Gloeothece verrucosa PCC 7822: one gene and its partners. The protein of the gene in region 3 interacts with the protein of the main gene of each other region in a pairwise test. Links are inferred from orthologs where the notes say so. Each region holds a gene or a part of one and is shown on either strand. Other genes may lie near its edges.

What was found.
Region 1: the proteins of rpe (region 3) and dnaN interact in binary tests that used the Escherichia coli proteins (3 or more experiments, as listed by UniProt). The link is inferred for Gloeothece verrucosa PCC 7822 from one-to-one orthologs.
Region 2: the proteins of rpe (region 3) and eno interact in binary tests that used the Escherichia coli proteins (3 or more experiments, as listed by UniProt). The link is inferred for Gloeothece verrucosa PCC 7822 from one-to-one orthologs.

What each region holds. Positions count from the first base shown.
Region 1 is NC_014501.1:2,644,899-2,648,011, reverse strand. What follows is about bases 1-2,852. They hold dnaN (DNA polymerase III subunit beta), read left to right. Parts: upstream 1-761; coding sequence 762-1,943; downstream 1,944-2,852. Other genes in these bases: CYAN7822_RS11585 (energy transducer TonB), read left to right, coding at 2,036-2,852; CYAN7822_RS11595 (ABC transporter substrate-binding protein), read left to right, coding at 1-458. Also shown: more of CYAN7822_RS11585, read left to right, coding at 2,853-3,113. UniProt on the Escherichia coli protein: Confers DNA tethering and processivity to DNA polymerases and other proteins. Acts as a clamp, forming a ring around DNA (a reaction catalyzed by the clamp-loading complex) which diffuses in an ATP-independent manner freely and bidirectionally along dsDNA.
Region 2 is NC_014501.1:1,784,258-1,787,421, reverse strand. What follows is about bases 1-2,903. They hold eno (phosphopyruvate hydratase), read left to right. Parts: upstream 1-757; coding sequence 758-2,050; downstream 2,051-2,903. Other genes in these bases: CYAN7822_RS07950 (aspartate aminotransferase), read right to left, coding at 2,817-2,903; CYAN7822_RS07955 (hypothetical protein), read left to right, coding at 2,328-2,813; CYAN7822_RS07965 (DUF3887 domain-containing protein), read left to right, coding at 1-706. Also shown: more of CYAN7822_RS07950, read right to left, coding at 2,904-3,164. UniProt on the Escherichia coli protein: Catalyzes the reversible conversion of 2-phosphoglycerate (2-PG) into phosphoenolpyruvate (PEP). It is essential for the degradation of carbohydrates via glycolysis.
Region 3 is NC_014501.1:133,512-136,819, forward strand. Bases 314-3,121 are described here. They hold rpe (ribulose-phosphate 3-epimerase), read right to left. Parts: upstream 2,168-3,121; coding sequence 1,460-2,167; downstream 314-1,459. Other genes in these bases: shc (squalene--hopene cyclase), read left to right, coding at 314-1,073; CYAN7822_RS00590 (prepilin-type N-terminal cleavage/methylation domain-containing protein), read left to right, coding at 2,433-2,987; CYAN7822_RS00595 (DUF3352 domain-containing protein), read right to left, coding at 2,991-3,121. In the rest of the region: more of shc, read left to right, coding at 1-313; more of CYAN7822_RS00595, read right to left, coding at 3,122-3,308. UniProt on the Escherichia coli protein: Catalyzes the reversible epimerization of D-ribulose 5-phosphate to D-xylulose 5-phosphate.

The sequences.
Region 1 (3,113 bases), 2.5 Mb from region 3 along the record:
CAGAAACCCTTAAGCAAGCACTGTGGGTTATTCAAGTTAATCAAGGTCAATTAGCTCTATTAGGCGGAGATAGTGCTTATAAACCAGAAATTTTACAACTGGGAGGCAAAAATGCAGAAGGAATGGTTATTGCAGTGCCCTGGCAGATCTTAGCCCACAAAGCGGCCAAGTTTACTCTAGAGTCTGGCAAATTATGGGGCGCAGATGTGAACTGGCGCACAGCCATGAGTTATGATGCGGCTAAAGCTTTGATCGCGGCCATGAGCGTTAACCCGACTCGCAAGGGAATACAAGAAACCCTAGCCACTCGGGGTTTTTCAGCAGAGGGTGCAGGGACAAAGATTCGCTTTTTACCCTCCGGGGATCGTAACCAACCGGTTCAGCTAGTACGAGTTGAACCCGGAAATCGTTCGTCTTATGGTTATGATTTTGTGCCCATTGGGATACCGAACAACTAACTAACTCTAGGGGCAATCTAGCTACCCCTACTCTACCAATAGCGGTTAGCTGTGGAAAACTCTCATTAGGTTTGTGCAGTAGGTTAAAAACCGATAATGACCTAGAAGAATGGTTATTTCAGCGATTGGGAAATGGTTAATCGAAAAATTTTATTAAAAAGTTAAATTAGTTTTCCACAGGTTTTCCACAAGCTAGGGTTAAGGAAGAAACGGGTAATTTTAAAAAAAGGCAAAATTTTATATTTCTCTTGCCCCATTAATAATACAATTGACCTGGCCGTAGACTAATGTCTTTACTTGCCGATGAAATTTACTTGTAGCCAAAGCGATCTAAATGCTAACCTCTCACTGGTTAGGAGTGCAGTACCCAATCGTCCCACTCATCCGATTTTAGGAAATGTGTTATTTGTTGCTGATACTGAAAAAGGATTGATCAGCTTAACGGCCTTTGACCTTAGTTTAGGAATTCGTACCAGTTTTAGTGCCAATGTGGAAGAAGACGGTAGTATCACCTTAGCCGCTAAACTTCTCAATGATATTGTTTCTCGACTTCCTGAAGGAGAAATCACCATCACTCTAGAAGAAGAGGACGACGGGGAAGAAGAACAATCCAAAGTGACTATTGAGTCGGTTTCTGGGCGTTTTCAACTCAGGGGAATGAAAGCCGATGATTTTCCTGAACTCCCAACCATCGAAAATGTCGAACCCGTGAGATTACCCGTATCTGCTTTAACCGAAGGGTTACGAGGGTCTTTATTTGCCGCCAGTACCGACGAAACTAAACAAGTATTAACCGGAGTTCATTTGTCCGGCTTGCAGGATAGTTTAGAATTTGCCGCCACAGATGGACATCGTTTAGCTGTGGTTCAAACCCCTACCCAACAAACAACAGAAGAAGAAGACAGCACACCTCAACCGGAGAGTAATTTAGAAGGTTTTGCTATTACTATTCCGGCTAAAGCCCTACGGGAATTAGAACGAATCATGACTATGCACAAGGAAACTGAAGCAGTCGCCCTCTACGTTGATGAAGCACAAGTGATTTTTGAGTTAGGTTCTCAACGCCTAACCAGCCGAAAATTAGAAGGTGCTTATCCCAACTATGAGCAATTAATTCCCCATCAATTTTCCCGTTCGGCTACCTTAGAACGTAAACGATTGTTAAGTTCTCTCGAGAGAGTCGCCTTATTAGCCGATCAAAAAAATAATTTAGTAAAATTTACCCTAGCAGAAGAAAAGGGACAATTAATTCTATCGGTAGAATCTCAAGATTTAGGGAGTGCTAGAGAATCTATGGACGCGCAAATCAGTGGAGAAAGCGGAGAAATTGCTTTTAATGTCAAGTATTTAATGGATGGATTAAAAGCTCTGGGAGCGGCTGAGATTCAGATGCAACTCAATCAGGAAAAGCAACCGGTGATTTTTACTCCCCTTGGAGGCCTAAAAATGACTTATTTGGTTATGCCAGTACAAATTAAAGATTAATTAGGGGGGTTGGTGACCGACAAACTGGTCACTAGCCTCTACAATAGATCTAAATTTGATGCTATAACAAAACCAAACTTACTATAAAGATTATGGCTTCCGCAGTTATATTTGAGTCTCCAATAATCAAGCCGCTCAATAGCTCCAATACAGCCGCTATTGTTGCCTCTGTTGGGATTCATGCTTTGGTATTAGGAGTGGCTTTTCCTTATTTCTCAGCCGCTAATAAAAGTGCATCCGACTTAACTGATGTCAAATTGATTGAGTTAACCCCGGCTGAACAGAGCCGCTTACCGAAGCTATCCACTCCCACCCCAAACTTAACCCAATTTTCTAGTCCTTCGGTAGAAAATACCCCTCTAGCAGATACGCCTACCATTGATCCAAACCAGATTCCCCCCTCAATTGATTCCTATTCATCCATTCAAACTCCCTCTTTACCTTCCTTACCTCCCTTAGAAGGACTGCGTTCGTCGCCGTCTTTGCCGCCTGTTTCCTCGCTGCCGCCAATGAATATCTACTCCCCACCCATTGCGTCAGTGCCTCCCCTTCCGCAAAATTTACCCGCCCCACCTGAGCAACTTCGTACCCCTCAACCTTACCAACAACCCCAGGAATCACCCTTTAAAGATGAGATTCCTAGACCGAATTTTCCGGATGCGGGCAATGATTTTGGACTCGATCAGTTAAGAAGGTCCCCGATCGATCAAGGTAAACTACGAGAAGAAGAGGTCAAGCAACCCGAGCAAACAGCCGCTCTGAATAATCCTAGAGTGATTGATCCTCAACTTGAAGAAGCGCGTCAAAGCCGCTTACGAGAAGAATTAATTGCCCGAGCTAGAGAGCTTCAGGCTTCCCTGCAACCCGATGGGGCTAATACCAGTGATGAAGAGGCCTTGAAAAATTATGTTAGCTGGCTCAGTCGCGATCAAGTGCGACAAAAAACCCTCAAACCGGAAGTCATTAGTCTAGCTGGAAATACTCCCTCTATTGCGACAAACTTAGAAGGAACCAGCGAGTATGGGGTTGTGGTAGATGCTTCTGGAAGAGTTGTGGATTTGACCTTAATTAAAAGCGCCGGCTATCCTGTCTTAAATGAACAGGCAAAACGAGATATTCTCGCTCGTAGTTTTCCCAACGCCACAGGAGGCAACCAACCCTATCGCATTA
Region 2 (3,164 bases), 1.7 Mb from region 3 along the record:
AGCTATTGAATTACCTGTTAAAGCCCAGTCTCAAGAGTTGATGTCGGTGCCTGAAATTGCTCAGGCTACTGATGCGGCTAGAAACGAAGCATTGAAAAAGAAAGCCGCCAACGCAGTAAACCTATTAGCAAGCGGAAAATACGAGGAACTTAGAAAAATCATGGCTCCTCCCCTAGCCCAAAGCTTAACTGCTCAAAAAATCAAAGATATATGGGATAAAAGCGAGCAAGCTACCGGAAAAATCACCAAACAACTGAACGCTGAGGTGGTCAACACTGTCAACGCTGATCTAGTGGTAGTTAACACGCAGTTTGCCAAAACAACTGACAATATTGTGGTAACCTTTAACAAAAATCAGCAAATAGTCGGGATAGACTTCCCCAAAATAGATAGCATTGAGCAAATTTCTCAAATCTTTGTGGAATCTATGGCCGCTAACAACTATACCAAAGCCAGAGGCTATTTACATCCCTTCCTCAAAACCGAACTCTTTCCCCAACAAGTGCAAAAGAGATGGGAAGACCTCATCAGAAGAAATGGCGCGTTTAAAAAGATTGTCAAGACGGAAATTCGCCCCGGTTCAAACGTGGATCGGACAGATTTGGTGATCGTGACTGCCGAATTTGATAAAGGAAGCGAACCCCTATTTATAATTTTTGATGAAGAAAGACGAATAGTGGGAGTAGATGCACCTAGGATTAATTAAGGAAAAGGATTACCTACAACAGTAGCGTTTAAAATTCGGAGACTGCTATTCATGTTAAACAAACCAGAAGTTCCTATCGAAGCCATTGAAGCCCGAGAAATTCTTGACTCTCGTGGCCGGCCAACCATTGAAGCAGAAGTCCGTCTGGAAACTGGGGCAGTAGGATTAGCCCAAGTACCTAGTGGTGCGTCTACTGGAACCTTTGAAGCTCATGAATTGCGCGATGGCGACAATCATCGTTATGGTGGCAAGGGTGTTTTAATTGCCGTTCGCAACGTCGAGGAAAAAATTGCGCCTGCACTCCTAGATATGGATGCTTTTGATCAAACATCCGTTGACCTGAAAATGATTGAGCGGGATGGAACCCCGAACAAGAAAGAATTAGGAGCTAATGCTATTCTGGCAGTTTCTCTAGCAACTGCTAAAGCCGCCGCAGCCGAATTAGATATTCCTTTGTATCGGTATTTAGGGGGGCCTTTATCCAACGTTCTGCCGGTGCCGATGATGAACGTCCTCAACGGTGGGGCCCATGCTGATAATAACGTGGACTTTCAAGAGTTTATGATCATGCCTGTAGGGGCTGACTCTTTCCGAGAAGCTTTACGTTGGGGAGCCGAAGTATTTGCTAGTCTCAGTTCAGTTTTGAAGCAGAGAAAGCTCCTCTCTGGGGTTGGGGATGAGGGGGGTTATGCTCCTAACTTAAGCTCTAACCAAGAAGCCTTAGATTTATTGATAGAAGCGATCGAAAAGTCCGGCTATAAACCCGGTGAACAAATTGCTTTAGCAATGGATGTGGCTTCTAGCGAGTTTTATAAAGAGGGTCAGTACATTTATGATGGATCTGCCCACTCTCCTCAAGAATTCATTGACTATCTCGATAAGTTGGTTAGTGCCTATCCGATCATCTCTATTGAAGATGGACTGGCTGAGGAAGACTGGGACAATTGGAAAATTCTTACCGATCAGTTGGGTTCTCGGGTGCAATTAGTGGGAGATGATTTATTAGTGACTAACCCTACCCGTCTACAAAAAGCCATCGATCTCGGGGTAGCTAATTCAATTCTCATTAAACTCAATCAAATAGGGACTTTAACTGAGACTTTAGAAACCATTGATTTAGCGACTCGTAATAAGTATCGTTCGGTGATTAGTCACCGTTCTGGCGAAACCGAAGATACGACGATTGCTGACTTGGCGGTGGCTACCCGAGCCGGACAAATTAAAACGGGTTCTCTGTGTCGTAGTGAACGGGTGGCTAAATATAACCGACTACTCCGCATCGAAGATGAGTTAGGGGACCGCGCTGTCTATGCGGCTAAAATTGGACTCGGACCGAAAGTGTAGATAAAAGATAGATAATTCGGTTTGATTGTTTCACTGGGGTGCGGAACGCTTTCCGCACCCCCTCTTTTACCTTGAGGGGGCTATTTTTACTAAGCCAAAACATATTTTTCTTGTGGCTAGAGCCGCTCAAGTTTGGATTCCAAGTTAATCATCAGGTAGGAATCGCTTTTTTTTAGGAATAATTTCGCCAAAAATTATATTTTTATACGGAATCTTCTAGCGATCATATGTAGTGATCTAAATAGGTACCTACCCATAAATTTTTTATTTAAGTATTATGAAACTCTCTCACTCCTTAACTGTTATTTTATCCTCTGTAGCTCTATTGACAGGATTAACCCTAATTCACTCTCCTGAGAGTAGAGCAAATGAAGCCCCAACTGAAAAATTAATCGCTCAATCTACTTTAGACCCTCATGCGGCTGATGTGGCAGATGCCATGTTTTGGTATTTTCATCCTGAACTAGAAGGTAAAAGAATCCAACCCGATCAAACCGATTATATTCGGGAATGGATGGCTCTTTACAAGGTTGCTGACCGTTTTAACTTACCTTGTTGGCAGTGTGGCGGGCCTTTTATAGAGGATTTACCGGTTAATTGGGCTGATCAAATTGCTGATGCCGTTTTTTATGCGCGGCATCCTGAACTTCATGAACGGAAAATTCGCCCACAAGAGAGAGAATTAGCCAACGAATGGGCACAAATTCGGTGTTCTATCAATACCTCTTATACAACGCTTAAATGTGAGCAGTTTGGGTTTTAAGGATTAAACTAAAACCTCGCTTTGATAGCGAATTCCCGCTTGTTTTAAGCGTCTGAGGGCTTCTCCTAAGCGATCCAACTCAGCAATTAAACTGACTCTGACAAACCCTTCTCCGGCTTCTCCAAAGGCATTCCCCGGCGTGACGACAACCCCGGTGGTTTGCAACACATTGAGGGCGAAGTCGGTGGAAGTCATCCCCACAGTGACCGGAACCCACAAATACATCGTCGCTTTAGTGGGGGGGATTTTCCAGCCTAATTCGGCTAAGCCCGAAATGAGAAAATCTCGTCGTTGCTGATAGCGTTGCTGGACGCGAGTAATATATTCTTGGGGTAATCCTAGGGCAGTTTC
Region 3 (3,308 bases):
TCAATGATCCCATCGTTCATCGGGGCTTTAAATCAGTTGATAATTTTGCCATTGAAACCGAAGAGACTTATCACGTTCAACCCTGTATTTCACCGGTTTGGGATACCGCTTGGGTGCTGCGTGCCTTGGTAGAATCGGGATTAAAACCCGATGAGCCGGTTTTAGTAAAAGGGGCACAATGGTTATTAGATAAACAAATTCTCGACTATGGAGACTGGGCAGTCAAGAATAAAGAAGGAACTCCCGGCGGATGGGCGTTTGAATTTGATAACCGTTGGTATCCTGACTTAGATGATTCGGCTGTGGTGGTGATGGCCCTCGAACAGGTGAAAATGCCCGATGAACAGCTTAAATATGGGGCGATGCGGCGTTGTGTGCGCTGGATGGCCACCATGCAATGTAAGGCTGGCGGCTGGGGGGCTTTTGATGTTAATAATGACCAAAATTGGCTCAATTATTTGCCCTATGCTGATTTAAAGGCGATGATTGACCCGAATACCGCCGATGTAACGGCACGAGTGTTAGAAATGTTGGGCACTTGTGAGTTAAGTATGGATCATGACCGGGTAAAAAGAGCGATCGCTTACTTAGAACAAGAACAAGAAGCGGATGGGAGTTGGTTTGGTCGTTGGGGCGTAAATTATATTTATGGTACCAGTGGGGCTTTATCCGCTTTAGCCGCGATTGCACCCGTTACCCATCAAGCACAGATTGAAAAGGGTGCGGCTTGGTTAGTGGGTTGTCAAAATCCTGATGGGGGTTGGGGCGAAACTTGTTTTAGTTATAATAATCCTGCCTTGAGAGGAAAAGGAGACAGTACCGCCTCTCAAACCGCCTGGGGCTTAATTGGCTTATTAGCCGCCGGAGAAGCGACCGGAAAATTTGCGAAAACGGCCCTTGAAAGAGGGGTCAATTATCTGTTGGCGACTCAGCGCCCAGATGGGACATGGGATGAAAGTTATTTTACGGGCACGGGTTTTCCCTGTCATTTTTATCTTAAATACCATCTCTATTTGCAATATTTCCCTTTAATTGCTCTTAGTCGTTATCAGAGGTTATTGGGTTTTAATTAAGTTAAGTAGGGTGTGTTAGGCGGCTACCCTCGTTGAACATCGCCTAGGTTTAACTCATATCTTGCACCAACCGATCTCCGTGTTGAGATCGGTGTCGGGTGTGGGGTGTCGGGGATGGGGAATAGGTAAATTAAAGAGATTTTACAATTAGTGAGACATTATTCGGAGTTACATGATTAATACTCTTTCTTTTTATTATTTTTTCGCCCAATATTTCACTACACCCCACACCCTACCCCCTACACCCTACCCTCACGAATACCATTAGAGACAGGTGCAAGATCTGAGTTTAACAGTCCGTCGTAACACAACTTCCTAACTCAGAACAAAACAGGCGGTACAAAACCTGAACCACCTGTTACAAGAGTTAATTTAAGGAGAAATAATTAAACACTAGCTAATTGAGCTTGAGGACGCTTGCTGTGGCGGATGCCTTCAATGGCTTTAGAATAATCAGAAGCCTTAAATACAGCCGAACCCGCTACGATCGCATTAGCACCCGCTTCTAAAACTTGCCAAGTGTTATCCGGTTTTAATCCGCCATCAACTTCAATCCAAGGATCTAATCCCCGTTCATCACACATTTGACGCAATTTTTGAATTTTAGGTACAACTTCAGGAATAAAGCTTTGGCCCCCAAAACCGGGGTTAACGCTCATAATTAATACTAAATCGCATAACTCTAAAACATATTCTATAAAGTCTAAAGGGGTAGAGGGGTTAAGAACTACACCCGCCTGTTTTCCGCATTCCCGAATTTGGCCGAGAGTACGGTGTAAGTGGGGTGAAGCGTTATGTTCCGCATGAACTGAAATAATATCAGCGCCGGCTTTAGCAAAGTCAGCGACATATTTTTCGGGTTCGACGATCATTAAGTGAACGTCTAGAGGCTTTTTGGTATAAGGACGAATAGCTTCTACGATCAGTGGACCGATGGTGATGTTGGGAACAAAGCGCCCATCCATCACGTCTACGTGTACCCAGTCTGCGCCGGCTTTATCTATGGCTTGTATTTCTTCTCCGAGGCGGCTAAAGTCAGCCGATAAAATGGAGGGCGCAACGACTATGGATTTGGAATGTCCGTTTTGGGTCATGATGTGTGTTCTCTTGATGGCTCACTTTTGGTAACAATCTTAACAAACTCTTTAGCTTTTCTCTATACTTACCCAAAAAAAAGTTAAATTCTTAATCTTCTTGTTTACCTATAGCATAGATTCACCAACGGACCGCACTCAACATTGTCGGCAGCCATTGCTATGTTTTAGCTTAAATCTGGGCACAATAATCTTTAAGAACTTACATCAACTATATTTTTATTATTTTATTTAAATTAACTTAAATTTTTAACCGACTAAGCCCATGAATACTCTGATCGTAACTCTACTGATTTACCGCTATAAGTCGTTAAAGAATTTGTCAAGCTCATCCTCAAATTCAGGATTTACTCTGTTAGAGATGTTAATTACTGTGATCATTTTGGGGATATTAGCCGCTTTCGCTTTTCCTTCTTATGTGGCTACGATAGATAAATTTAAATATGGAGACGCAAAAATTCAGATGAGTTGTATGGCTAAAGAACTGAGAATTTTTAGATTAGAAAATGGTTACTATCCTAAAGATGTTTATCCTAATATAGTTCCGGTGAGTCAACAAGGAACTCCTGCAACTAAATGTTTTTATTTGCAAAGCAGTGGAAAAGTTCCTTTTAATTCTTCCTATGACTACGAAGCTAGACCCACAACAGTTAACGGAAAATCCTATTGTGCAATTTATGTTGTTTTTTCTGGCAAAGATACCGTCAAAAATACTACAACATACTACACTAATGCCTATAAAGAAACCAATCAATTTTTCCAATATCAGGATGATTTAATCATGAGTATTGATATGAGTGAACAGAGTCTTTGTATGTAGATTTTATCTCACACCTAATTTAAAAAAGACTGTGGCGCGGGCAATTCCCTGCTCAGTTCCTTGACTACTCAAGGTCAGAGAGCGCAGATTATTAAATAAAGGTTTGCCAGCTAATTGTATAACCCGAACAATCGGTAACTTTTGCTCAATAATTGGCTCACTCTTATTCCAGTCTACATAAAAGTATCCGTCATTTTCCCTAGGCAAAGCCGAAATAGCCTGTTGGAATTTTTCACTGTCAATTAAAGAGGTTTTTTGTGCCGCCAATGCTTGAGACATCGCTTCAACAGAAGAGGCAATTATTTCATATTGATCAGTATT